2 regions of the Lysinibacillus sp. FSL M8-0134 genome follow, and region 2 is predicted to be linked to the other one. Evidence: a T-box and tRNA genes for the amino acid it is inferred to sense, from the RefSeq annotation. Region 2 holds a T-box; the other holds one or more tRNA genes.
The links. The T-box of region 2 lies ahead of trpS (tryptophan--tRNA ligase). A T-box ahead of a tRNA ligase gene usually reads a tRNA of that ligase, here a tRNA-Trp.
Positions count from the first base shown of each region.

Region 1: it has a tRNA-Trp gene. The T-box ahead of trpS (tryptophan--tRNA ligase) is inferred to sense a tRNA for this amino acid. The anticodon was not compared.

Region 1 covers NZ_JBBPAJ010000001.1:158,368-172,925, reverse strand. Annotated here, with positions in the region: gene MKY49_RS00915 (CynX/NimT family MFS transporter) at 1-1,113, shown strand, start outside; gene MKY49_RS00910 (hypothetical protein) at 1,165-1,695, opposite strand; gene MKY49_RS00905 (nitric oxide synthase oxygenase) at 1,769-2,815, opposite strand; tRNA gene MKY49_RS00900 (tRNA-Glu) at 3,105-3,176, opposite strand; tRNA gene MKY49_RS00895 (tRNA-Asn) at 3,178-3,254, opposite strand; tRNA gene MKY49_RS00890 (tRNA-Ile) at 3,262-3,335, opposite strand; tRNA gene MKY49_RS00885 (tRNA-Gly) at 3,340-3,413, opposite strand; tRNA gene MKY49_RS00880 (tRNA-Phe) at 3,420-3,495, opposite strand; tRNA gene MKY49_RS00875 (tRNA-Ser) at 3,500-3,592, opposite strand; tRNA gene MKY49_RS00870 (tRNA-Ala) at 3,606-3,681, opposite strand; tRNA gene MKY49_RS00865 (tRNA-Pro) at 3,696-3,772, opposite strand; tRNA gene MKY49_RS00860 (tRNA-Arg) at 3,787-3,863, opposite strand; tRNA gene MKY49_RS00855 (tRNA-Lys) at 3,881-3,953, opposite strand; tRNA gene MKY49_RS00850 (tRNA-Gln) at 3,968-4,042, opposite strand; tRNA gene MKY49_RS00845 (tRNA-His) at 4,052-4,127, opposite strand; tRNA gene MKY49_RS00840 (tRNA-Trp) at 4,175-4,248, opposite strand; tRNA gene MKY49_RS00835 (tRNA-Tyr) at 4,253-4,336, opposite strand; tRNA gene MKY49_RS00830 (tRNA-Thr) at 4,344-4,419, opposite strand; tRNA gene MKY49_RS00825 (tRNA-Asp) at 4,428-4,503, opposite strand; tRNA gene MKY49_RS00820 (tRNA-Val) at 4,507-4,582, opposite strand; rRNA gene rrf (5S ribosomal RNA) at 4,594-4,709, opposite strand; rRNA gene MKY49_RS00810 (23S ribosomal RNA) at 4,774-7,701, opposite strand; rRNA gene MKY49_RS00805 (16S ribosomal RNA) at 8,068-9,619, opposite strand; gene MKY49_RS00800 (SLC13 family permease) at 10,169-12,022, opposite strand; gene nadD (nicotinate-nucleotide adenylyltransferase) at 12,182-12,799, opposite strand; gene MKY49_RS00790 (nicotinate phosphoribosyltransferase) at 12,805-14,271, opposite strand; gene MKY49_RS00785 (cysteine hydrolase family protein) at 14,295-14,558, opposite strand, start outside.
Region 2 covers NZ_JBBPAJ010000001.1:678,477-693,034, reverse strand. Annotated here, with positions in the region: gene MKY49_RS03410 (GTP pyrophosphokinase) at 1-614, opposite strand, end outside; gene MKY49_RS03405 (UPF0738 family protein) at 669-1,052, opposite strand; gene MKY49_RS03400 (CYTH domain-containing protein) at 1,179-1,766, shown strand; gene MKY49_RS03395 (lytic transglycosylase domain-containing protein) at 1,799-2,581, shown strand; gene MKY49_RS03390 (globin domain-containing protein) at 2,890-3,297, shown strand; gene MKY49_RS03385 (DsbA family protein) at 3,290-4,099, shown strand; gene pepF (oligoendopeptidase F) at 4,499-6,316, opposite strand; gene MKY49_RS03375 (competence protein CoiA) at 6,368-7,489, opposite strand; gene mecA (adaptor protein MecA) at 7,671-8,339, opposite strand; gene spxA (transcriptional regulator SpxA) at 8,775-9,170, opposite strand; T-box leader at 9,660-9,881, shown strand; gene trpS (tryptophan--tRNA ligase) at 9,999-10,988, shown strand; gene MKY49_RS03355 (hypothetical protein) at 10,993-11,214, opposite strand; gene fabF (beta-ketoacyl-ACP synthase II) at 11,325-12,566, opposite strand; gene MKY49_RS03345 (beta-ketoacyl-ACP synthase III) at 12,597-13,535, opposite strand; gene MKY49_RS03340 (hypothetical protein) at 13,657-13,863, opposite strand; gene MKY49_RS03335 (hypothetical protein) at 14,090-14,233, opposite strand; gene MKY49_RS03330 (YjzD family protein) at 14,405-14,558, shown strand, end outside.

The DNA.
Region 1 (14,558 bases), 520 kb from region 2:
TCTACATTACGAATGCCATTAACTGTTGTTGGTCCAATCATATCCTTTATCCGTGATGATCTTGGTATCTCTAATGTATTAGCAGGCTTTCTAACAACTATTCCATTGCTTGCTTTTGCCATCATATCGCCTTTTGCACCTATCGTAGCACGTAAACTAGGGCTTGAGCTTACTTTATTTTTATCCACTATTCTATTGGCCTTAGGGATAGTTCTACGCTCACTTGGAACAACAGGATTACTTATATTTGGTACTATGCTAATTGGCGTAGCAATATCTTTTGGAAATGTACTCATTCCAGGATTACTAAAATTGAAATTTCCATACCATGTAGGCTTACTGATGGCCTTCTTCACCATGTCCATGAATTTAACTGCTGGCCTTGGCGCAGGTATTAGCTATCCAATAGCTAATTCATCATTAGGCTGGCAAGGGGCTTTGGCCATTGCTCTTGTACTTGTTGTCGTTACGATTTTAATTTGGATACCTCAATTAAAATCAAATAAACCTGAACCAACTACCTCATCTAAAAAGTCAGGTCCACCACTATGGAAATCACCTGTTACGTGGGCCGTCACAGGCGCAATGGGTTTACAGTCTTTATTATTCTACACGACTGCAGCTTGGATTCCAGAAATCTATATTGCCCAAGGATTAGCTCCTGATAAGGCTGGCTGGATGTTTTCTATTATGCAATTCTCTCAAGTTCCAATGGCATTAGCTGTGCCTATTATTGCTAGTAAAATGACTTCACAGCGACCTCTTGTACTGATGTTTACGTCGTTCTATTTAGTAGGCTTTGTTGGTGTTGTAATGGAATGGACAAGCCTTGGAGTACTTTGGATGGTCCTTCTAGGATTAGCAGGTGGTTCTTCATTCGCATTAGCCATGATGTTTTTCACCCTTCGCACCCGTACTGCCTTTGAAGCAGCAGATTTATCAGGCTTTGCACAATCTTTAGGGTATTTATTTGCCGCAATTGGTCCTATTCTTTTTGGCTACTTGCATGATTTATTCGGTGGCTGGGATATTGCTGGCTGGCTTTTTGTAGTTGTGGCAATGGTACTTTTCTTCTGCTCAATGAGAGCTTCTAAAGATGAATATGTCCATTAAATTGGAGCAGATGGGAAATGGCATATGTTTCTCATCTGCTTTTTTATCAACCTATTTATTCAGCTGCTCTAATAACCTTAGCAGTTCCGCAAGACGGTCTGCTGCTTCGTTATTGTGCACTGTAATAGCCGTTAAACTAGGGATAGCCTCTTGTAAGAGTAGATAGCTGAAATAATAATAGCTTAAAAATGCTGTCTGCTCATAGCCCGTCGGCGTTTCTCTTTCCCACTCTTGATCGTCATCCTCTTCATTTTCTGTCCATAAGTAGTTTCTATCTAGCAGCTTCTGCATGGGTTGAACAGTTTGTGTTGGCTCTAAATAATCCACAGTAATCGCCTGAGCAACGGCTAAATAAAGTTCAATTTCTTGTAAGGAGACATCCTCCCTATCTTGGCTACCCAGCTTTTTTAAAAGGATTAACAAAACCCATGGTGTCACCTGCCAAAGTGTACCTTGATGTTCAATTAACTCAGCTAGTTGTCGGTAATTTTCCTCTTCAATCAGCTGCGGAATGGCTGCACCTCTTCCATAAGGTGTGGTCAATTGTTGCCACGGGATATCTGGAATTTGCTGCTCCAACATAGTGGATCACCCTCTTCTTAAAATACAATTAATTGATAAATTTACTGATAGGAAATTGAAGAGTCTTCTATTGTTAATAGCATGGTTTTTGATAAAAATAATTTGGTGTATGATAGACATTTACATAGGGCTTATGGAAAATATGCGTTGTTGCAGGTGAAAGCGGTGGAATTAACCATGTCCAGTTGCCTGTAACTTCCCGTTCAGCCGATAGCTCTGCTTCCTCAAATAATTTAAACTGCTGAGCCGCTGTATGATGATCGACAATGCTTACCCCATCTTCTTTAAAGGAATGGAGAACTGCTATATTAAGCTCCACTAATGCACGATCACGCCAAAGAGAAGCTTGTTTGGTTGTATCAAGATTAAAAATCTCAGCAATAGCTGGTAGCATATTATAGCGGTCATGATCAGCTAAATTACGTGCTCCAATTTCTGTCCCCATATACCAACCATTAAAAGGAGCAGCTTGGTAATCAATGCCTGCCATTCGAAAACGCATACTCGAGATAATGGGTACAGCATACCATTTCATCTCTAATTTTTCTATTTCAGCTTCCTCTGGATGGCGGATTGGCACCTCTAAAATATATTCTGCTGGAATTGTAAACAGCCTTGGAGCTCGCCCATCTACTTGTATAACAAGTGGTAACACATCAAAAGCTGTTCTCTCACTTTTCCAGCCTAGCGTTTCACATACTTGTGTAAACGCAACAGAATGAGAATCACCTATAACACCTAATTCCGTTTCATAGCCCGCATAACGGATAAGTTGGTGATTCCAAATCCGTACTCGATCTGAGGCAAACACGGTTATTGTAGGGCGGATTTTCCCACTATTTGTTGCATACTCGATATGCTCTAGTAATTTTCGAAAAATATCCTCTTCGTCTAAAAGATCTCGTGCGTCTACTACATGCAATGACTGCCAAAACAAGCGTCCAATACATTTGTTACTATTACGCCATGCGACACGTGCTCCAAAAACTAGTTCCTCTGTTGTGGGGTAATATTCACCTTCACTCTTAATCTCTTGCAATCTATTCTCTAACCAAAGATCTGATTTATTTTGTTCTTTCTGATATTGACTTAAGAATTGCTCTATCTCCTGTATACTCATATCGATTCCTCCACTTACCCTCATATTAGAGCAACGATACGGCAAGCACCATGAAAATAGCTGTTGAAAAAACATACATATTGCATATATGAAATAGTTTGTTCAAATTTATTAGTGGGTGAAACATGTGATTGATAAATGGAACAGGACCTTGAAATGAGCTAAAGCATTTATACTGTCCTATGTTCACCATAAAAAAGCTACAGAACCTTTTAATGGTTTTATAGTCTTGGTTGAACATCTACATATAGAAAAAAGCATGTAACACACATCTGTGCTACATGCTTGATGACCCGTACGGGATTCGAACCCGTGTTACCGCCGTGAAAGGGCGGTGTCTTAACCACTTGACCAACGGGCCGTGGCTCCGAAGGCAGGACTCGAACCTGCGACAACCTGATTAACAGTCAGGTGCTACTACCAACTGAGCTACTTCGGAATAATGATGGGCCTAAATGGACTCGAACCATCGACCTCACGCTTATCAGGCGTGCGCTCTAACCAGCTGAGCTATAGGCCCATTTTGGAGCGGGTGATGAGAATCGAACTCACGACATCAGCTTGGAAGGCTGAGGTTTTACCATTAAACTACACCCGCAAATAATGGTGGGTCAGGACGGAATCGAACCGCCGACACTTAGAGCTTCAATCTAATGCTCTACCAACTGAGCTACTGACCCGAAATGGAGGAGGTAGAGGGATTCGAACCCCCGCGCGGTGTTACCCGCCTGTCGGTTTTCAAGACCGATCCCTTCAGCCAGACTTGGGTATACCTCCAAAAATATTGAAATGGTGGAGCCTAGCGGGATCGAACCGCTGACCTCCTGCGTGCAAGGCAGGCGCTCTCCCAGCTGAGCTAAGGCCCCATTTAAATAAAAGATGGTCGGAATGACAGGATTCGAACCTACGACCCCTTGGTCCCAAACCAAGTGCTCTACCAAGCTGAGCTACATTCCGTAAAATACATTTATTGGCGCGCCCGACAGGAGTCGAACCCATAACCTTCTGATCCGTAGTCAGACGCTCTATCCAATTGAGCTACGGGCGCTTAGTAAATAAAAATGATGAGCCATGAAGGACTCGAACCTTCGACCCTCTGATTAAAAGTCAGATGCTCTACCAACTGAGCTAATGGCTCGTTAAAGAAAAAAATGGCTGGGGTACTAGGATTCGAACCTAGGCATGACGGAATCAAAATCCGTTGCCTTACCGCTTGGCTATACCCCAATGTTGAAATGGGGCGACTGATGGGAATCGAACCCACGAATGTCGGAACCACAATCCGATGCGTTAACCACTTCGCCACAATCGCCACTATATAAATCATAACAGCTGTATATGAACGAGTACCTCAATACCTGGCAGGGGCAGTAGGAATCGAACCCACACCAAAGGTTTTGGAGACCTCTATTCTACCGTTGAACTATGCCCCTAAAATGGTGGAGGGGGACGGATTCGAACCGCCGAACCCTAAGGAGCGGATTTACAGTCCGCCGCGTTTAGCCACTTCGCTACCCCTCCAAGGGAATGGTGCCGGCGATAGGAGTCGAACCCACGACCTACTGATTACAAGTCAGTTGCTCTACCAACTGAGCTACACCGGCAAAAATAATGGCGGTCCCGACCGGGATCGAACCGGCGATCTCCTGCGTGACAGGCAGGCATGTTAACCGCTACACCACGGGACCATATGGTGGAGGATGACGGGCTCGAACCGCCGACCCCCTGCTTGTAAGGCAGGTGCTCTCCCAGCTGAGCTAATCCTCCACAAAAAATAAGCGAAGCGACGTCCTACTCTCACAGGGGGAAGCCCCCAACTACCATCGGCGCTAAAGAGCTTAACTTCCGTGTTCGGTATGGGAACGGGTGTGGCCTCTTTGCCATCATCACTTCACTTATTCAGTTGAAAGGTTATTCTTTCAAAACTAGATAAACGTACATTGAATGCTTCAAACAATTTGGTTAAGTCCTCGATCGATTAGTATTCGTCAGCTCCATGTGTCACCACACTTCCACCTCGAACCTATCTACCTCATCGTCTTTGAGGGATCTTACTTACTTGCGTAATGGGAAATCTCATCTTGAGGGGGGCTTCATGCTTAGATGCTTTCAGCACTTATCCCGTCCACACATAGCTACCCAGCGATGCCTTTGGCAAGACAACTGGTACACCAGCGGTGTGTCCATCCCGGTCCTCTCGTACTAAGGACAGCTCCTCTCAAATTTCCTACGCCCACGACGGATAGGGACCGAACTGTCTCACGACGTTCTGAACCCAGCTCGCGTACCGCTTTAATGGGCGAACAGCCCAACCCTTGGGACCGACTACAGCCCCAGGATGCGATGAGCCGACATCGAGGTGCCAAACCTCCCCGTCGATGTGGACTCTTGGGGGAGATAAGCCTGTTATCCCCGGGGTAGCTTTTATCCGTTGAGCGATGGCCCTTCCATGCGGAACCACCGGATCACTAAGCCCGTCTTTCGACCCTGCTCGACTTGTAGGTCTCGCAGTCAAGCTCCCTTGTGCCTTTACACTCTACGAATGATTTCCAACCATTCTGAGGGAACCTTTGGGCGCCTCCGTTACCTTTTAGGAGGCGACCGCCCCAGTCAAACTGTCCGCCTGACACTGTCTCCTGCCCCGCTAAGGGGCATGGGTTAGAATTTCAATACAACCAGGGTAGTATCCCACCGACGCCTCCTTCGAAGCTGGCGCTCCGAGATCTCTGGCTCCTACCTATCCTGTACAAGTTGTACCAAAATTCAATATCAGGCTACAGTAAAGCTCCACGGGGTCTTTCCGTCCTGTCGCGGGTAACCTGCATCTTCACAGGTACTATAATTTCACCGAGTCTCTCGTTGAGACAGTGCCCAGATCGTTACGCCTTTCGTGCGGGTCGGAACTTACCCGACAAGGAATTTCGCTACCTTAGGACCGTTATAGTTACGGCCGCCGTTTACTGGGGCTTCAATTCGCAGCTTCGCTTGCGCTAACCACTCCTCTTAACCTTCCAGCACCGGGCAGGCGTCAGCCCCTATACGTCACCTTACGGTTTTGCAGAGACCTGTGTTTTTGCTAAACAGTCGCCTGGGCCTATTCACTGCGGCTCTCATGCGCTTGCACGCTCAAGAGCACCCCTTCTCCCGAAGTTACGGGGTCATTTTGCCGAGTTCCTTAACGAGAGTTCTCTCGCACACCTTAGGATTCTCTCCTCGACTACCTGTGTCGGTTTGCGGTACGGGCACCTCTCACCTCGATAGAGGCTTTTCTTGGCAGTGTGAAATCAGGAACTTCGTCCATACGGACTCGCCATCACAGCTCAACGTTACAGTGTGCGGATTTGCCTACACACACGCCTTACTGCTTGGACGCGCATAACCAACAGCGCGCTTACCCTATCCTACTGCGTCCCCCCATTTCTCAAACGGTGAGGAGGTGGTACAGGAATATCAACCTGTTGTCCATCGCCTACGCCTGTCGGCCTCGGCTTAGGTCCCGACTAACCCTGAGCGGACGAGCCTTCCTCAGGAAACCTTAGTCATACGGTGGACGGGATTCTCACCCGTCTTTCGCTACTCATACCGGCATTCTCACTTCTAAGCGCTCCACCAGTCCTTCCGGTCTGACTTCAACGCACTTAGAACGCTCTCCTACCACTGACATCGTAGATGTCAATCCACAGCTTCGGTGAATCGTTTAGCCCCGATACATTTTCGGCGCAGCGTCACTCGACCAGTGAGCTATTACGCACTCTTTAAATGATGGCTGCTTCTAAGCCAACATCCTGGTTGTCTGTGCAACGCCACATCCTTTTCCACTTAACGATTACTTTGGGACCTTAGCTGGTGGTCTGGGCTGTTTCCCTTTTGACTACGGATCTTATCACTCGCAGTCTGACTCCCGTGTATAAATATCTGGCATTCGGAGTTTGTCTGAATTCGGTAAACCGGGATGGCCCCCTAGTCCAAACAGTGCTCTACCTCCAGTATTCTCATCACGAGGCTAGCCCTAAAGCTATTTCGGAGAGAACCAGCTATCTCCAAGTTCGATTGGAATTTCTCCGCTACCCACACCTCATCCCCGCACTTTTCAACGTGCGTGGGTTCGGGCCTCCAGTAAGTGTTACCTTACCTTCACCCTGGACATGGGTAGATCACCTGGTTTCGGGTCTACGACCACGTACTATTTCGCCCTATTCAGACTCGCTTTCGCTGCGGCTCCGCCTTCTAAAGCTTAACCTCGCACGTAATCGTAACTCGCCGGTTCATTCTACAAAAGGCACGCTATCACCCATTAACGGGCTCTAACTACTTGTAGGCACACGGTTTCAGGATCTCTTTCACTCCCCTTCCGGGGTGCTTTTCACCTTTCCCTCACGGTACTGGTTCACTATCGGTCACTAGGTAGTATTTAGCCTTGGGAGATGGTCCTCCCGGATTCCGACGGAATTTCACGTGTTCCGCCGTACTCAGGATCCACTCAGGAGAGAACGAACTTTCGACTACAGGGCTTTTACCTGCTCTGGCGGACCTTTCCAAGTCGCTTCATCTAACTCGCTCTTTTGTAACTCCGTATAGAGTGTCCTACAACCCCAAGAGGCAAGCCTCTTGGTTTGGGCTCTTCCCGTTTCGCTCGCCGCTACTCAGGGAATCGATTTTTCTTTCTCTTCCTCCAGGTACTTAGATGTTTCAGTTCCCTGGGTCTGCCTTCAAGACGCTATGTATTCACGTCAAGATACTACGCGATTAAACGTAGTGGGTTCCCCCATTCGGAAATCTCCGGATCAAAGCTCACTTACAGCTCCCCGAAGCATATCGGTGTTAGTGCCGTCCTTCTTCGGCTCCTAGTGCCAAGGCATTCGCCGTGCGCCCTTAATAACTTAACCTACAGCTTTCAATACACATCGCATTTCGTTGTCAGCTTCACTCGTTCAATCAGTCACGTACTGAAGTACGCTCCTTCATTCACTCGATTGCTTCCTAGAACTGCTCGTGTCTTGAAACCTTACTAATGTTATTAAGCCTATAAAAAACTTAAAAAATAAATGTGTTTGTTACAATTTCAATGTCGTTTTATCCAGTTTTCAAAGAACAAAGTTACTGCCTGCTTCTACTTCTTCGCAGCTTTGCGACGAAAGCGTAGCGACAGGAGCAAATATTTGAAGTATTTCATTCGGAAGAATGAACCTTCAAAACTGAACGCAAAACGTAATCTTACAAACCCTAGGTTTGTATTCCGAAATAATCCTTAGAAAGGAGGTGATCCAGCCGCACCTTCCGATACGGCTACCTTGTTACGACTTCACCCCAATCATCTATCCCACCTTCGGCGGCTGGCTCCAAAAGGTTACCTCACCGACTTCGGGTGTTACAAACTCTCGTGGTGTGACGGGCGGTGTGTACAAGGCCCGGGAACGTATTCACCGCGGCATGCTGATCCGCGATTACTAGCGATTCCGGCTTCATGTAGGCGAGTTGCAGCCTACAATCCGAACTGAGAACGACTTTATCGGATTAGCTCCCTCTCGCGAGTTGGCAACCGTTTGTATCGTCCATTGTAGCACGTGTGTAGCCCAGGTCATAAGGGGCATGATGATTTGACGTCATCCCCACCTTCCTCCGGTTTGTCACCGGCAGTCACCTTAGAGTGCCCAACTAAATGATGGCAACTAAGATCAAGGGTTGCGCTCGTTGCGGGACTTAACCCAACATCTCACGACACGAGCTGACGACAACCATGCACCACCTGTCACCGTTGCCCCCGAAGGGGAAACTATATCTCTACAGTGGTCAACGGGATGTCAAGACCTGGTAAGGTTCTTCGCGTTGCTTCGAATTAAACCACATGCTCCACCGCTTGTGCGGGCCCCCGTCAATTCCTTTGAGTTTCAGTCTTGCGACCGTACTCCCCAGGCGGAGTGCTTAATGCGTTAGCTGCAGCACTAAGGGGCGGAAACCCCCTAACACTTAGCACTCATCGTTTACGGCGTGGACTACCAGGGTATCTAATCCTGTTTGCTCCCCACGCTTTCGCGCCTCAGCGTCAGTTACAGACCAGAAAGTCGCCTTCGCCACTGGTGTTCCTCCAAATCTCTACGCATTTCACCGCTACACTTGGAATTCCACTTTCCTCTTCTGCACTCAAGTCCCCCAGTTTCCAATGACCCTCCACGGTTGAGCCGTGGGCTTTCACATCAGACTTAAAGGACCGCCTGCGCGCGCTTTACGCCCAATAATTCCGGACAACGCTTGCCACCTACGTATTACCGCGGCTGCTGGCACGTAGTTAGCCGTGGCTTTCTAATAAGGTACCGTCAAGGTACAGCCAGTTACTACTGTACTTGTTCTTCCCTTACAACAGAGTTTTACGATCCGAAAACCTTCTTCACTCACGCGGCGTTGCTCCATCAGGCTTTCGCCCATTGTGGAAGATTCCCTACTGCTGCCTCCCGTAGGAGTCTGGGCCGTGTCTCAGTCCCAGTGTGGCCGATCACCCTCTCAGGTCGGCTACGCATCGTCGCCTTGGTGAGCCGTTACCTCACCAACTAGCTAATGCGCCGCGGGCCCATCTTATAGCGACAGCCGAAACCGTCTTTCAGTGTTCCACCATGAGGTGGAACAGATTATTCGGTATTAGCCCCGGTTTCCCGGAGTTATCCCAAACTATAAGGTAGGTTGCCCACGTGTTACTCACCCGTCCGCCGCTAACGTCAAAGGAGCAAGCTCCTTCTCTGTTCGCTCGACTTGCATGTATTAGGCACGCCGCCAGCGTTCGTCCTGAGCCAGGATCAAACTCTCCATAAAAGAAATTTGATTAGCTCAAATTGTTTTGCTGGCATCAATTTTGATGTCCAAAATTTTGTTTCGTTCACTAGCCAAAACTAGTTACTTAAAACTTTATTGATTACGTTTTGCTTGTTCAGTTTTCAAGGTTCATGTTTTGCTTTATTTTAGCGTGTCACCGTGGCGACTTGTATAATACTACACCCTTATTTTTAAAAGGTCAACACTTTTTCTAAAAAAAAATTAAGTTTTTTCTCAAAGCAGGATAACTTCCTATATTAATAACATAAAATATTTTGGCTAATAAAGATGTTTTCACTAGCTGTTGTATTTTATTTTAGCATATCCCTCGATAATAATTTAGTAGTTTTTTTTAGAACTATAATCAAAATAATTGAATATTAAAATTGAGTTTTCAACCTAAAGATAGACTAAAAAAAGTTGAGACTTTCTCTATGTTCTTTTTCATTTACATTTATGACGGACGAAACATCAAATCTACTCCACGTGATCAATTAGAAAAGAATCGAGAAGTACTTCTCGATTCCTTTAGATGGATAGCCTGAGATTTTAAAATGGGAAAAAGAATGGGATGGCTACCATCATGACAATGAACATAACAATTTGTAATGGAACCCCTATTCTGACAAAGTCCATAAATTTATAGCCCCCTGCTGTCATTACTAGTGCATTTGTTGGGGAAGCAATTGGTGTAGCAAATGCCATACTTGCGGCTACCGCAACTGCAATCATAAATGTTGTGGGACTTACATCCATTGCAATGGCGGCACTCATGGCAATCGGCGCAAACAATACTGCAGTTGCTGTATTACTAATAAATTGACCAAATACAGCAGTTAAAATATAAACACCTATTAGTACACCATAAGGTCCGAAATCGCCTAGAGCATTGATGATCCCATCAGATAAAATAGCCATGCCTCCTGTTTTTTCTAATGCTGTCGCCATTGGCAGCATAGCAGCTACAAGCACGATACTTTCAAAATTCATATTGCTATAGGCATCTTCCATGTTTCTTAAACAACCCGTCAATATCATTAGGACAGCACCAATCATGACCGAGATGACAGCAGGAAAAATTTCGAATGCCATCAAAAAAATCATGAACAACATAATAATACCTGCAATACCAGCTTTGCCTGTAGCCGCTGCTACACTTGCATGTTCCTTAGGCTGACCGACAACCACAACATCCTGGGTCTCTCTTGCTAACAAAAGAATTTCATCCCATGCTCCTTGCACTAATATCGCATCTCCAAATTTCAATTTATGTGAAACCATATCTTGGAGCTTATAGCCACCTCTACGATTAATACCAATGATATTTAAGTTATATTTTTCTCGGAATCCAAGAGAGCTGACCGTTTCATTGATAAAGCTTGAATTAGGTGTGAGCAATACTTCTGCAATACCAAGATGTTTCGATACTAGTTCGTCGGCTTCTCCTTCTACTAATCCTTGCATCTCAAGCTGATAATCCTCAACAAACCGACGAATATCCTCTTCTTCACCTTGAACATATAGCTCGTCTTTTGCATGTATAACACTTGTTGGACCAGCCATTTCTTGATAAGTCATCGGTAATAAGTTAATGCCCTCCTGAGATTTACGATGAATTTTCATCATACAAAGCATATACGTAGCTGGCAGTTTTAATTCTGCTAAAGATGTTTCAATAATAGGTGATTCATCAGGAACAGAGATTTTAAATAGGCGATTATTTAAATCATATTGCTTAATAATTTTCTTAGGTGAAAGTTTATACCCCTCATTTGTCTGAGTTCGATTACGATCCTTTGGTAACAAAATATTACGCACAAGTACTAAGTAAGTTATCCCCGCAATCATCCCGATAATACCAATAGGGGTCACTTCAAAAAAGCCAAGTTTATGATAGCCTCGGTCGACCAATAACTGACTAACGATTAAATTTGTTGGTGATGCAATCAAAGTCATCAGCCCAGAAAGACTTGCTACATATGAAAGTGGTAGAAGAAATTTAGAAGGGCTGACTTTCATACTAATTGCTATACTCACGACTATCGGCATCATTAGTGCTACAGTACCGGTATTACTCATAAAGGCACCGACTGATCCTACAATAATAAGCAGTAACACAAATAGTTTTAGCTCACTATTACCAGACCACTTAAGTAAAAGTTGCCCTGCCATTCCTGCAAGTCCTGTCCGTAAAATTCCTGCACCCACGACAAATAACCCTGCAATCATTAAAACGACAGAGTTAGAAAAACCAGCTAATGCCTCGGCCGGCGTTAAAATATTCGTAATGACAAATCCTAGAAGTGACACAATTGCTACAAGATCTGCCCGTACTTTATTGGTCACAAATGCGAAAATCGTTACTCCTAAAATAAGAAATGTTAATGTAAGTTGCACATCCATGAATTCCTTTCTAACATTAATCATTATAATTATTACCAGCAAAAAGATTGTATGTTATTGCTCTTTTTATTATAGCTTACCTAGAGGAGCATATGATAAAATTCACCATCTTTTCAAAATTAAAAAAGTGTGGCACCTATCCACACTTTTAACCGTACTTTACTCTTTTTGATAAAGATGATGTTCTTTAATATAGTCGTAACATGCATTAGGCAAGAGGTATCTTGGTTCTCCCCGCATAGCAAATTCTTCTCGAATATAGGTAGAACTAATTTCCATCGCTAGCCCTTTATCGATTAGATGGAATCTACCATCATCATGATTCCTTAATATAGGAGAACGACTAATCGTGGACAGCATATCAATGCCATGTCTTGCCATTACAATAAATTTATTTTCTGCTACTAATGCGTCGCCTTTTTTCCACAGCCCTGCACCAATATCCACTAATAAATCAGCCCCCATGATAAAATGGACTTCATCATCTGGATGTTTTTCTCTAAAGTATTTCATCGTGTCATATGTGTAGATGTTCCAGCCTTCTTGGTCCATCTCATAGGAATCTGCAATAAAACGATCGTCCTTAGCAATAGCGAGCTGTAGCATATTCCAACGATGAATATCAGCGGTTTTTATCGTTTTATCTTTGCGTTTATTTGAGCATGGCAAAAAGATAACTTTATCTAATTTACAGCGGTGTGCGACCGTACTTGCTGTCCAAAGATGAACATTGGTAATAGGGTCAAAAGATGAACCATAAATACCTATCCTCGCCATTTTATCTACCTCCTGCTGTTTCCTTGTGAGATTTTTTCTTTAATTGTCTGTATGCTTTCCATTTTATTGTCCCAGCAAGCTTGACTTAAATCGACTGGATACTCTTCTGGATTCATTGTTCGTTTGTACTCACACCAGAGCAAACGTAAATTTTCCTTCGCATATGCTTGAATTTCTTGAAGAGTCGGTTCCTCATAAATCACTTTTCCCTTTTCGACAATACTTTCATGTAACTCTTTTGCTGAAAAATTCGTAACAAATTTACTAATATACGTATGAATAGGGTGGAACATTTTTAATCTTTCTTCTTGTTCTATGTTTTCTTCATCTAATGCAATATAGTCCCCTTCAGCATGACCATTCTCATTATTAATAATACGGTAAACACGTTTACGCCCTGGTGTAGTTACTTTCTCAGGATTTGCTGAAATTTTAATGGTGTCAACCATTTCTCCCCTCTCATCTTCAATAGAAACCAATTTGTATACTCCACCAAGAGCAGCTTGATCGTAGGCTGTAATTAGCTTTGTTCCGATGCCCCATGCATCGATTCGCGCACCTTGCGATTTTAAATGCATGATTGTATATTCGTCTAAATCATTCGAAGCCATAATTTTAGCTTCTGTAAACCCTGCTTCATCTAGCATTTTTCTTGCCTCTTTTGAAAGGTAGGCTAAATCGCCACTGTCTAAACGAATACCCACAAAATTAATCTGATCTCCAAGCTCCTTTGCCACACGAATAGCATTAGGAACGCCTGAACGTAGCGTGTCATAAGTATCTACTAAGAAAACGCAGTCTTTATGAGCTGCTGCATATTTTTTAAAAGCAGTATACTCATCTCGATAGGTTTGAATCATTGCATGGGCATGAGTTCCTGACACAGGAATACCGAACAATTTCCCCGCTCTCACATTACTTGTTGCAGAAAATCCACCTATATAAGCAGCCCGAGTACCCCAAATTGCAGCATCAAATTCATGTGCACGTCGAGTGCCGAACTCCATAACAATATCCTCATCTGTCACTTGCTTGATACGTGAAGCCTTTGTGGCGATGAGCGTTTGGTAGTTCACAATATTTAACAAAGGGGTTTCGATTAATTGGGCCTCTGCCAATGGTGCTTCAATTCGCAGGATAGGTTCATTGGCGAAGACAAGTTCACCCTCTTTCATTCCCTTTATGCTTCCTGTAAACTTAAGTTCCTGCAGATATTGAAGAAAATCCTCTGGATATTTCCCCTCTTCTCGTAAATATTGAATATCACTTTGGGAAAATCTAAAGTTATTAATAAAATCGATCACTTTTTTCAAACCAGCAAATACCGCATAGCCATTGCCAAATGGAAGTTTTCTAAAATATAGCTCAAAAACAGCTTTTCGTTGTTGAACACCATCTTGCCAATAAGCTTGAACCATATTAATTTGATATAAATCTGTGTGTAACATGAAGCTATCGTCTGCATATTTCATGTTTTCTCCTCCATCCCTTATTGTCAAATAATAGTGGCACCGAGCGTGTGCTCGAAATGCCCTAACGCCCACTCATGTCCTGCTTGGTTAAAGGAGGCAACAGCATCTTTATGAATGACAATATCGAACCCTTTATTATAAGCATCTACTGCTGTATGAAGAACACAGATATCTGTACAAACGCCGATTAAGTGAAGCTCAGTAATTCCTCTTTCACGTAATTTCAATTCTAAATCTGTTCCTGCAAAAGCAGAGTAGCGTGTTTTATCCATGTAATAGACGCAATC
Region 2 (14,558 bases):
TCACTAAAGTAAGCCTGTGCCTCTTGAATTTCACTACGAATTGATGACATTTCCTCATCCAATCGAAATGCTGCCTCGGCTGCACTTTGCAGGCGGTTTTTAATTTCCTCTGGGAACATGCCCTTATATTTATAATTTAAAGAATGCTCAATAGATGCCCAGAAATTCATGGCCAGTGTTCGTATTTGAATTTCAGCTAATACTACTTTTTTCCCTTGAATCGTTTCAACCGGGTATTCAACAATCATATGATAAGAGCGATACCCACTTGGTTTATTATGTGTAATATAATCACGTTCTTCTACTACACGCATATCTTTCCTCTGACGAATAAGCTCTGTTACCGTTGCAATATCATCAACGAATTGACACATAATACGAAGGCCAGCAATATCGCCAAGTTCATCACCAAGTTGTTTAGAAGGTTCAAAAGCTAATCCTTTTTCTAACGTTTTATCATATATACTTGCTAAGGGCTTTACACGTCCAGTTACAAATTCAATTGGAGAATTGGTATTCACAATTCCAAATTGAGAACGCATGCCCTTTAATTTTACTTTTAATTCGTCTACTGCTTGTTTATAAGGACTTAAAAATATTTCCCATTGTCCCATTGTAAAAACCTCCCGACATTCGGTCGAACATCACCGTCTGTTCGTTTTGTCTTTCTATTCAGCGAGAATTGTCTTGAAGTGTTGTTCCACCGCTTGGACAAATTCTGCCCCGTAATTGAAATTTCCTTCAATATTATACACGAGCATTTCCAATTCTTCGTAAAAATTTGTCAGTTCAATCGTTTCTTTCCCTATTCGTAGTATTGGATTTTTCTTTTTTTGTAAAATATGTACAAGATTCTCCCAACTACTCGGCGGAAAACGCAAGTAATGATAGTCTTCACCTGCATCAAGTAAATAAATAAATGCAAAGTCATCTGAATCTGCAATGAGTTGTCCAGCAGGTTTTAACTGTAAATTTACTTCATTGTCGTTTAAACTAAAATGAAGTTGATCTTGTTCAAAATTCGATGTTTCTATTGTATAAATTTTACGCACTGCGGTTCCCCTTTTCGTTGTACTCTTCCTCTTATTTTATCACACAGGGTAAATAGTTGCAGTGTGTAAATATTAATTCAAGCGAAACAACGAATGAAAAATAAAAAAATAAATAGGTGAATATAAATGACACAAGAGATTGAAATTGAATTTAAAAATCTATTAACAAAACAACAATATGAGCAGTTATTAGAAGACTTCCACATTAGTCAAAATGCTATTCATCGACAAACAAATCATTATTTTGACACACCAACTCAGGCTATTCGCAAACTACAGAGTGGACTGCGTATTAGACAAATTGGTGATTATTATGAATGTACCCTCAAAGAGAAAAATGCCGAGCACGCTCATCTTGAAACGACGGATGAACTTACAGCAGCACAAGCACAGCAAATGCTAGATGGCAAAGGGTTTTACGCCATAGAGGTAGCTAAAAGATTGGACTTCTATCAAATTCCTTTGGAACAATTACAGGTTTTTGGTTCTCTCACTACGGATCGTGTCGAAATTCCTTATAAAGAGGGACTTCTCGTTTTTGACCATTCTTACTATTTGCAGTGTGACGATTATGAGGTAGAATATGAAGCAAAAGATGCAATAAAAGGAAATACAATTTTCGACGAATTTTTACAACAATACGGAATTAAAAAACAAGCTACAGATAAAAAAATAGCGCGCTTTATGAAGGCCCTACAAGCACAAAATTCATAATAGTATAAATATAACGGAAGGTGACTAACTCCTTGGATATTCAATCACTAAAATCTTTACTAGAAATTCAAGCATTGCAAACACTTGGCGCTGCTGAAAATTCATCACCAAACAACCTGACTGACAATAATTCTATTTTTTCTGACATGATCAATGAGTTATTAGGAAATGCCTCGACTGCAAGCAATGCCAAATTATCTAGCTTGCTTGCAACAGGGACAGCTAATAATTCAGATTTCGTCAATCAGCTGGCAATGCTAGCAAATACGTCCGAATCAAGTCCATTGGAATCATTGCTTTACCAAGGCTCTAATGCTGTTTTTATCCCTGAATCCGTCAAACATGCATTAGCTAACACATCTACTAGTAAAAAGCTTGATTCCTATGTTTCCGATGATGTAATAGGCTCTACCGCTTATGCCAATTCACTAGCAGGAGCTAATCAGTATGCCGCTATTATTGAAAAAGCAGCTGCTACTTATCAAGTACCTGCAAAGCTTATTGCAGCTGTTATAAAACAAGAATCTAATTTTAATCCAACCGTAGTAAGCCATGCGGGAGCACAAGGCTTAATGCAATTAATGCCTACAACTGCTCAATATTTAGGCGTGACAAACGCTTTTGACCCAGAACAAAATATTATGGCTGGAGCGAAATATTTGCGTCAAATGCTAGATAAATTTAATAATGATCCTACACTTGCATTAGCTGCCTACAATGCTGGCGCATCACGTGTTACAAAATATGGAGGTATCCCTCCTTTCAAGGAAACACAGAATTATGTCAAAAAAGTGATGAATTACTTTACGGTGTAAACCGCATATTCCCTGTTCTCTATGCCTTTTCCAACAAATTTCACCCTCTGTGGTGAAATTTGTGCTTTTTTAGCGAACAACAATTCGAAAGAGCTCTTTGTTTGTGTTAACGAAAAGACGTTGATAGAATGAAGGTAGTCACAAGAAATTCACATTTTACTGATGACGAAGTATATCAATTTGCCTCGCTGATAAAACAAGCATTCATAGTCTTCTGTGCCTGACGCTTCGCATTAGGTACAAAAACATTTGTTGGATCAGAAAAAATGATACTTTACGATATAAAGAATTAAAGGAGCATATAACTTATGAGTCGAAAATACACTGTTCCTTATGAGGAGCTGGGAGCTGAAAAACTGGAAGAACTTATTCATGCGTTCTATAAAAGAGTTGCTCAGCATCCTGATCTTATTCCAATCTTTCCAAAGGATTTGACAGAGACAGCCCGTAAGCAAATTCAATTTCAAACACAGTATTTAGGTGGACCCAATCTTTTTACTGAAGAACATGGACATCCAATGATGCGTGCACGTCACATGAATTTTCCGATTACACCTGACCGCGCTCAAGCTTGGCTAGAGTGTATGTCAGAAGCAATGGATGAGGTAGGTTTGGAAGGGAAGTTCCGTGAAACTTATTATCAACGTTTAGTATTAACAGCTCATCACATGGTTAATACGCCTAATGACGATGAGGGGGAATTGTTACGTGAATAATATTCAAATGCTACAAGAGCCGACGCCAACGATTTCTACTGCTAATAAGCCAATTGAATTGTATATTTTCGTAGATCCACTTTGCCCTGAAGCTTTCAGTATGCAAGCGACTCTTCGTAAATTACAGCTTGAATACAACCATTATTTTACATGGCGCTATGTTTTAAGCACAGAGCTTACTTCATTAAACTGCTTAAGTAAGCGTGTCAAAGGTTGTATTTCAGGGATCGAACTTGATATTAATCACCCTGTGTTACCTTCTATTGCGATTAAAGCAGCTGAATTACAGGGAAAACGTGCAGGTGCACGCTATTTATCGAAACTACAAGAATATGTTTTATTAAGCCATCAAGATGTAAACTCCTATGCTACTCTTTTAAAAATTGCAGAGGATGTTCAGCTTGATATGAATGAGTTCACTGTAGACTTTGGCTCAAAGGAAGCAGCACGAGCCTTCCAATGCGATTTATATATTAAACGTGAAATGGAAGTTGACGAAGTGCCAAGCATCGTATTTTTCAATGAATGTATTGAAGATGAGGGGCTTAAAGTTAGTGGCAGCTATTCCTATGAAGTTTATGAACATATTTTACAAGAAATGCTGAGCGAACAACTTGTACGCCAGCCATTACCATCAATAGAGGACTTATTTTCTAAATTCCATACTCTTTCTACAAATGAAATAGCTTTTATCTATTCATTAACAGAGCAAGCAGCAGAGCGTGAACTAAAGAAACGCATGCTACAACAAAAACTTGAACGAATTCAGACAACTCACGCTACGTTATGGCGTCTTAAATAATACAATAAGCAACAAGGAAGGGACTCCACTAATTTATAATGGGGTCCCTGTTGCTTTTAATTACTCAAAAAACAAAGAAGCGCCTCTATCCTCGACCGATAGAGACGCTTCTTTTTCACAAAGGGGATGGGAGAAATGTTCACGTTCAAACAAAGGGGTGTATGTTTGTTTTGTGATTTATTTCACAAGAATTACTCTATCATGGAATAATATATTTAGCAATGAAACTAATAGTAGATTCACAAATTTGTCAAATAGAAAGCGATTACAAACAGTATTTATCCAACATGCACACTTTTAAACTGTTTATAAATCAAAAAAAATCATTATTCTTTTATTTCAAATTACAATGACAATAACTAAAAAAGGACTATAGGAATATTCCTACAGTCCTTTTAATTAATTATTTAACAATAATTTTTCCAATTCAGTTAAACGCTCTTCAAAAACCTTACATGCATCGTCAATTGGCTTAGCAACGTTCATATCTACACCTGCAGCCTTTAGTACTTCAATTGGGAAATCAGAGCATCCTGCTTTTAAGAAGTTATTAATATAACGTTCTACAGCTGGTTGACCCTCCTCTAAAATTTGTTTACTTAACGCTGTAGCGGCTGATTTACCCGTCGCATATTGATATACATAGTAATTATAGTAGAAGTGTGGAATACGTGCCCACTCTAAACCAATTTCCTCATCCACAACAATATCATCACCAAAGTACTTTTTGTTTAATTCATAATAAACTTCAGTTAAACGATCTGCCGTTAATGACTCACCATTTTTATCCATTTGGTGAATAAGATGTTCGAACTCCGCAAACATTGTTTGTCTGAATACCGTACTTCTAAAACCATCTAACCAATGATTTAGTAAGTATATCTTTTGTTGAGGATCATCAATTGTTTTCAGTAAATAGTCATTCAATAGCTCCTCATTACATGTAGAAGCAACCTCTGCCACAAAGATTGAATAGTCTCCATATACAAATGGCTGATTGTTTCGTGAATAATAACTATGAACACTATGGCCAAATTCATGTGCTAATGTAAATAGATTATTTACATTGTCTTGCCAATTCATTAAAATATACGGATTCGTACCATATGCACCTGATGAATAGGCTCCACTTCGTTTACCTTTATTCTCTAAAACATCTACCCAACGATTATCCAAGCCGTTTTGGACGATGCTTTGATATTCCTCACCTAATGGTGCTAATGCTTTCACTAAAATATCTTTCGCCTCATCATAAGTAACCTTCATTTCCACTTCTTTAACAAGAGGAGCAAATAAATCCCACATATGCAATTCATCCACACCTAATAACTTCTTACGCAATGAAATATAACGTTGCATTGCTGGTAAATGCTTATGAATCGTTTCAATTAACTGATCATAAACATTTTGTGGAATGAAATTATTAGACATCGCTGCATGGCGAGCAGAATCATAATGACGAATACGAGCGTTTACATTATGCTTCTTTACATTACCAGTTAATGTGGCTGAAAACGTATTTTTAAATTTACCATAAGTTTCGTACATGGCTTTAAACGCACCCTCACGTACAGAGCGATCCTTGCTCTCCAAAAACTTGATATAGTTACCATGTGTAAGCTGTACCTCTTCGCCCTCTTCATTTTTCACATGAGGGAAAACCATATCGGCATTATTTAACATGCCGAATGCATTGGAAGCTGTACCAGTAACCTCAGACATTTGAGCTAGCAATGCCTCTTGTTCAGCTGGTAGTACATGTGGACGTGCCATGGTAATTTCTTTTAAAGATTGCTTATATAATTGTAAATCTTGATTTTCTGCTAGGTAGCTTTCAATTGTTTCTTCACTTAAAGACAGAATCTCTGGTGTTAAAAACGCTAGGCCAGCTGAGATACTAGTTGCCAATGTTTGAATACGGCTATTCATATCTTGATAAAAGCCATTTGCCGTATCCTGATCGTAACGCATGTGAGCATATGTGTAGAGCTTCATGGCACGTCCATAAAGATGATCGTGATACTGTAAAGCCGCTAATAATGCCTCTGCTCCATTGTTTAAAGTACCTGCATAGCTAGATGCTTGTTTAGCAAGCTCTGCAACCTCCTTAAACTCCTCTTCCCAAGCTGCATCAGTTGCAAAGATGTCCTCTAAACGCCAAGTTAATTCTTCTGGTACTTCATTTCTTACCAAAACTTTATTACTATTACTAGCCAAGTATGCCAGCCCCCTTAATATGTGCTTTTTTCCTTTTACTCTCATATTTTCTCAATATATTGCGACAATTGCAAATAAATGTGCATACACTTGCTTATAAATATCTTGCGAATGATTTCCTTGCTTTATGTTTTTTAGGAAGTGGCCGTAATGCTGAACAGCGTTAATTGCCTGTTCCGTCCTTTCTATTTGGTGCTCCCTTAAAAATTGCTGAATAAGGTCCCTATCTAATTCATATGACTGCATGCCTAGTCGTTTACTAAAGTGCAACAGCATCGTCTGCCATTCACTTGTAAACAAAGAGATTGCTGCTCCTTCTTTTACTGGTATTCCAATGTAAGAAGGCATAGCAGTTAAAGAAAGCTTTAACTCATAGCAGGTCCGTAAAAACGAATCTTGCGTACCCTTTTTGCTATGTAAAAGGCGTCCGTATGCAAACTGTCTACAAGCATGTTTATACAGCTGCCAATATTGTTGAAATTCTGCTTGGGTAATACGCTTGGGTAGATAAAAAGGGAAGAGCTGTTGATCGATTGGAATTACTTGTACTTTGCCTATGAAAGTATGCCCATGAATAGGAAGAAGATTCGTCCAATAAATAAAATGTGCTGTCTTAGCGTTATAGGTTATTAAATAAGGTAATTCTTCTGCGTCCAAGATAAACGCTTTTTGCAGCAAAGGAGGAATTCTAATTTTGCATATACCACTTAAAGTATCTTTGCTTTGAGGCGTTTGAAAAAGCCAAATTGCTTGTATGCTATTTTTTTCATAACCCTCTGTTCGTCGGTCCCATATTTCGTGGGGGATTGTACTACATTGATATTCAAAAGCAAAATGCTTGTCATCCATTGTAACAAGTATATCTGGACGCTGAGAAAGCTTATTTAAAAATGGCTCCAGTTTCACTTTATATTTAAGCTTTTTTAACCATTCATATAATTGAATTTTACCTTGTAGATGTAACTTAGATTCCCCTTCTGAAAATAATTGTGAACATTTATTATTTGTGAGGTGGGCAAAATGTGGAATTTTAGAGTGACCTATTTTCAATTGAACAGGTTCAAGACACTGTGGACAAAAAAATTTCATCTGTCGCCTATATCGCTGTAAAGCTTTCCTCGTATATTGATATGGGAGAAATAGTTGCTGTTGATTGTTATAAGCAATAAGCATCGAATCAGCTCCTTTTTAGCCAACTATAGTAGAGAGGAATGGCTATCACAAAGAAATAAGCTGTTTTTCTTGAAATTAAAGAAATGCGGTCTAAAAATTTATAAGGATAAAAAAAGGACTGCAGTGAAACTCGATCATGAACGAGTTTCACTGCAGTCTAACAAATCAGGTAATCCACTGCTTAAGCAAAATATTTTCGGATTGTTTCAAAGCAATTAAATTCCATTATCTTTTCACCGTACTCCTCTAGACGATGAATTGTGAAATTGGATGGTGTTAAAAATTCTTTGATGACCGCATTTCTATCATGACGATTTAACTCCTCATCTGCATTACCAAAATCAACAACTAAATAGTACCAATCTTCATATTTGAATAATGAGGAATCCACTAATTCGTCTGTCATTCGTTTTGCGACAGGGATTAACTCATCAATATCTTTAAATTTATAAACATAAATGTCTGTATCCATAAATAATTCTGACTCATCCATGTCACCAAATTGAGTTAGCTGGCTAAGAAGATCTTCCCCAACTTCATCGAATGGTGCAAACATATCTTTGTGTTCATCAAAATTCGAATGACCATCTAATGTTTCACCGTCTTTTAAAATATGTGCACGTGTGACAATGATTTCTAAGCCAACTTCAGATGCATTGATATGAATCCAAATCGGACCCTCTACATCAAAATAATCCTCCGTGTTTACTTCATCAATCATATCCCAAAAAAGTTGTTCACCCTTTGCTCGATTGTACCAAATCTCTTCACGACTATAGCCGCGATCCTCTATATCATTGTACGTAATAAAGAGCTTGAGTGTATTTTCATTTACACGTTCGATGTCCACTAGACCTCATCTCCCTTCACTGTCATATGTCGAAAAACAGTTTTGTTTCATTAGTATGCTTTTATTCTTTGTTTTTAACCTTCATACCGCATTTGTTTTTCAACCTTTGACCACACTACAGTTAAACCATCGAGTACACCGTAAACATCGATTATTTTGTTCACAGTTGTCTCTAACTCTATTGTATGCTGTTCTGTCATAAAATGAAAAGGATATACACCGTTTCACAGAAGATATTTGAATTATTGAAATTGTAGTAAACTATTTAACTTAAATCAAGTTTAACATACTTTAACGGAAATATATGACTTTTCCTATTAATTATTATACTTCATATAGAAGGTTTTACATAAGTAAAACATAAAAAAATAGATGTCACAACATGCATTCCACATTTGTAACATCTACTACATATATTATTCAAAATGGATAGTTTTAATTCACCATTCGCTGCGCTTCTTGAAGCTGATATGCTCGAACTTTACGAGGTAGGAAGCGACGAATTTCATCTTCATTATAGCCAACTTGGAGACGTTTTTCATCCAAAATGATTGGTCGGCGTAATAAACCAGGATACTCCTGAATTAATTCATATAAACGTTGTAGTGGTAAACTTTCAACATCTACATTTAATTTTTGGAATATTTTTGAACGAGTAGAAATAATTTCATCTGTCCCGTCTTCAGTCATACGTAAAATTTTTTTAATTTCACTAATACTTAGTGGCTCAGAAAATATATTACGTTCTGTATATGGAATTTCGTGCTCCTCTAACCAAGCTTTCGCTTTACGACAAGAGGTACAACTTGGTGATGTAAATAGGGTTACGATCATTCTGACACATCCTTTCATTTCGAAATTATTATCTAAAACCAGAACCAGAGTGTTAAATTAGAATTAATGTAAAGTAAAATACACAGTACCATTATACAGTACTCCGCTGTATTTGAATATAGTTCCAATAAAAAAAGACTGAACCCACAACTAAATATTCTTTCTTTTTATACATCTTTTAATGTAGCGTATTTTCTACTATCTTATGTGCTACTATTAACATTCCCAATTTCAATGCATTTTAAACATCTAGGCTTGTATCTTAGTTGTTCTCATTTATAAAAATTAAACGAGAAAATTGTCAATTTGGTGTGTACAGCGAAACATATTTTTAATAAAAAAGTATAAATTTATAACATTATTACACAACAGAAAAAGCATATAATTTTTTTATGAAAAAAAACACAGTCAAAAGTCTGACTTTACACAATGGAATCTTTATAATATAATTCATTGCAATAAAATCAATTTAAACAATTTGAATTGAGAAAAACGCTGACGAAGAGTAGTACATATGCATATTTCACGTTTAGAGAGTCTGTGGTCGCTGCAAACAGATCGTGGAGGCATGTGGAATGGACTTCCGAGTTAGCTTTGTGAACGCTACTTGAGCAACTAGCAAAGCTCGTCACTTCACGTTACGAAGCAGAGTGGCCTTTTTAGGCAAGCTGGGTGGTACCGCGGATTCAAACATCATTCGTCCCTTCTTTAGAAAAAATCTAATGAGGACGCATGATGTTTTTTTATTTTCATCAATCGGTGGAATGATGAAAGTTACGCCGCTGGCTAAAAGCCGCGGAACTTGAATTCGAGGAGGAAATTTTCATGACAACTATTTTTTCTGGCGTACAGCCTACAGGAATCGTAACATTAGGGAACTATTTAGGGGCATTTAAGCAATTCCCTGCATTACAAGATGAAGGAAACGCTATTTATTGCATCGTTGACCAGCATGCAATTACTGTGGCACAAGATCCAAAGGAATTACGCGAAAGCATTCGCAAGCTAGCAGCTACCTATATCGCTACTGGCATTGATCCTAAAAAATCTACATTATTCATTCAATCAGAGGTACCTGCACACGCTCAGGCAGGATGGATGTTACAATGTGTGGCTTCAATTGGGGAGCTTGAACGTATGACACAATTTAAAGATAAGTCACACGGTAAGGAAAGCGTCTCTGCCGCTCTTTTAACATACCCACCGTTAATGGCTGCAGACATTCTACTTTATAATACAAACATTGTTCCTGTCGGCGATGACCAGAAACAACATATTGAATTAACACGTGACCTAGCAGAACGCTTTAACAAACGTTACGGGGATGTCCTAACGATTCCAGAAATTCAATTACCAAAAGCAGGCGCTCGTATTAAATCACTACAAGAGCCAACAAAAAAGATGAGTAAATCGGATCCAAATACAAAGGCAACAATCCGCTTACTTGATACAGCGAAAGAAATTGAGAAAAAAATCAAATCAGCTGTTACGGATTCAGACGGTGTTGTAGCATTTGATGTGGAAAATAAACCAGGTGTTTCAAATTTATTGACAATCGAATCAGCTATTTCAGGTGTATCTATTGATGACTTAGTGAAAAAATATGAAGGCATTGGTTATGGTGGATTCAAGCAAGGTGTTGCAACAGCGGTTATTGAACACCTAACTCCTATTCAAGAAAAGTTCTATCATTTAGTAGAGTCATCTGAATTAGATGCCATTCTAGATGAAGGTGCAGCAAAAGCAAATGCCATTGCAAGTGCCACTTTAAAACGTATGGAAGAAGCAATGGGCTTAGGCCGTGCGCGTCGCTAACAATTTAAAGCTTATCAGTGGAACGATCAAAGCCTAAATCAAGAACGACAGCGCATATGATGATGCAGGCCCCTATCGCCATATAAAATTCCGTTGTTTGAAAAATAAATTTAAAAACAACCTTCCAGGAATAACCTAGCGTACGGTAATTTAAATACAATATGAGATTCCCTACAGAGAGGATCATTAAGCCATAGCTTACTAAAAATAAAAAGAGACGAAACATAAGTAGAGGCATCCTTTCTATTTCTTCTTACTTATCATGTATTCACAAAACTATAAAAAAAGACGTCAGCCGTTTAAATTTGGCTGACGTTTTTTCTAGTTTAGATACTATTATGCTTCATATTTTTTGAATAGAAGACTTGCATTGTGACCACCAAAACCAAGAGAATTACTCATTGCATATTGAATCGTTGCTTCTCTCGCTTCATTTGGAACATAATCTAAATCACATTCAGGATCTGGATCCGTTAAATTGATTGTTGGTGGTAAGATACCTTCTTTAAGGGCTAATGCTGTGAAAATAGCTTCCACACCACCAGCTGCACCTAATAAGTGACCTGTCATAGATTTTGTTGAGCTCATCGCTAGCTTATAAGCATGCTCACCAAAAGCAGTTTTAACCGCTTGCGTTTCAAATAAGTCATTATATGGCGTACTTGTGCCATGCGCATTAATATAATCAACTTGTGATGGCTCTACTCCACCATCTTCCAATGCTTGCATCATCGCACGTGCTGCGCCCTCGCCCTCTGGAGCAGGAGCTGTAATATGGTGAGCATCTCCTGTTGCACCATAACCTAAAACTTCAGCATAGATTTTAGCACCACGAGCTTTTGCATGTTCATATTCTTCTAAAATGACAATACCGGCACCTTCTCCAATAATAAAACCATCACGATTTTTATCAAATGGACGGCATGCAGCCTGTGGATCTTGATTTAATGATAAAGCAGTATTGGCACAGAAGCCTGCTACTGCCATTGTTACGATTGGTGATTCAGCACCACCTGAAATCATAACATCTGCATCTCCACGTTCGATTACTTTGAAAGCATCACCAATTGAGTTTGTTCCTGAAGCACATGCCGTTACAGAACAAGAGTTAATACCTTTCGCACCAAAGTGGATGGATACTTGACCTGAAGCCATATCAGGAATCATCATTGGAATGAAGAATGGACTAACACGTCTAGCGCCACGCTCTTGGAACGTTAAAAACTGCTGTTCATAAGTTTCCATACCACCGATTCCAGAGCCAATCCATACACCTGCACGAGGAGCTAGCTCTTCATCAATTGTTAGCTGTGCATCTTCCATTGCCATAATTGAAGCCGCTAACGCGTAGTGCGTAAAACGATCCATTTTACGAGCTTCTTTACGATCAATATATTTTTCAATATCAAAATCTTTCACTTCTGCTGCAATTTTTGCTGCAAAAAGATCTTTATTTAAACGTGTTAGCTCACCAATACCAGATTTACCAGCTTTAATGTTTGCCCATGTTTCTTCGATGCTATTTCCTAGTGGTGTAACTGCGCCAATTCCTGTAATTACTACTCGTCGTTTACTCATTGTCTTACTCCCCTCAAGCATTTTTCCTTCTTATTTTCCCCATCTCATGGCTACGGCACCCCATGTTAAGCCGCCACCAAAACCAACAAGGACTAATAAATCATCCTCTTTTATCTTACCTGCTTCGAGCTCATCTACCAAGGAAATACCAATAGAAGCTGCGGAAGTATTTCCGTATTTATGAATCGTTTTTGACATTTTTTCTGGTGGTAGCTCTAATCGCTCACGAGCAGATTCCATAATACGTATATTTGCCTGATGCGGCACTAAAAAATCAACGTCTTCTTTTGTTAATCCTGCTTTATCTAACACATTAACCGCTGATTCACCCATTTGACGAACAGCAAATTTAAACACTTCACGACCGTTCATCGCAATCGTGTCTTGCTTTGTTAAATAAAGATTCTTGCCGCCTGTACCATCAGCACCAAGTTCAAATGATAAAATACCTCTGCCTTCAGATACTGGTCCAACAATAGCTGCACTCGCACCATCACCGAATAATACAGCCGTATTGCGATCGTTCCAGTCAATGACTTTCGACAGCTTTTCAACACCTACTACTAAGACATATTTATAAGCATTTGCCTCTACAAAGTGCTTCGCTGTCACTAAGCTATATATAAATCCTGCACATGCTGCAGCTTGATCCATCGCCGCAGCGTTCACTGCTCCGAGTTGTTCCTGAACCATACATGCTACACTTGGAAAAGTTTGATCCTGTGTTACAGTTGCTACAAGTATTAAACCAATTTCCTCAGGCGTAATACCCGCTTTTGCAATAGCTTCTTTAGCAGCAGCTACTGCTAAATCTGAAGTTTCCTGATCATCTGCCGCAAAATGACGTTCTTCAATGCCTGTTCGAGTACGAATCCATTCATCCGAAGTATCCATTATTTTTTCCAAATCAAAATTTGTAACGACCTTCTCAGGAACATATTTGCCTATTCCTATAATACCTGCGTTCATATAGCAACCCCTCAGCTTTCTTACTATCAATTATTAGTAACTGGTCATAATTATAACGCATACAAAAGGAAGGACGCAAGATGAATTAAAATTAATGTGTTTTAGAGAGGCTTTTGTTTGTTCAATTCGACAGGATTGTCGGGGTTTGTAGCGGGTTGGTCATGCTTTGGAGCACTTTCACACCTTTTTGGAGCGGGTTCTGCCTACTTTGGAGCGGGTTCTGCCTACTTTGGAGCGGGTTCTGCCTACTTTGGAGCGCTTCTCCACCATTTTCGAGCGGGGATATCCTACTTTGGAGCGCTTTTCCACCTTTTTGGAGCGGAGACATCCTACTTTGGAGCGCTTCCACACCTTTTTGGAGCGGGGATATCCTACTTTGGAGCGCTTCTCACCCATTTTCGAGCGGAGACACCCTACTTTGGAGCGCTTCTCCACCATTTTCGAGTGGGGACACCCTACTTTGGAGACTTCTCCACCATTTTCGAGCGGGGCAGCCTGCTTTGGAGCGCCTTTCCACCATTTTCGAGCGGGGACACCCTACTTTGGAGCACTTCTCACCCATTTTCGAGCGGGGACACCCTACTTTGGAGCGCTTCTCCACCATTTTCGAGCGGGCTCAACCTATTTTGGAGCGCTTCCACACCTTTTTGGAGCGGGTTCAGCTTGCTTTGGAGCGAGTCCCCTAAATCTATTACCAATTCTTAGGCCTCATAAAAACATCAAATACTAAAATACAAAACCTCGTAGTTGTTGTGACAAATTCGCCATGTTTCACATAAATGATTCATTTTTTTTCGATTTATGTTATGATATGATAATGAATATGAGTAAAATCTTATGATGAAAAAAGTTCGGTTGAGGTGAAATTAATGCAATATATCGTAACGTTCATATGGTCATTCCTACTAGTTTCTATGTTAAACTATGTAGTCAGCTCTGTACTTGGTGTACCATTTGATTTTAAAACAGGGGCAATCGTTTCAGTTGTATTCTCTATTCTTATCTTTATTATTGGAGCAATCA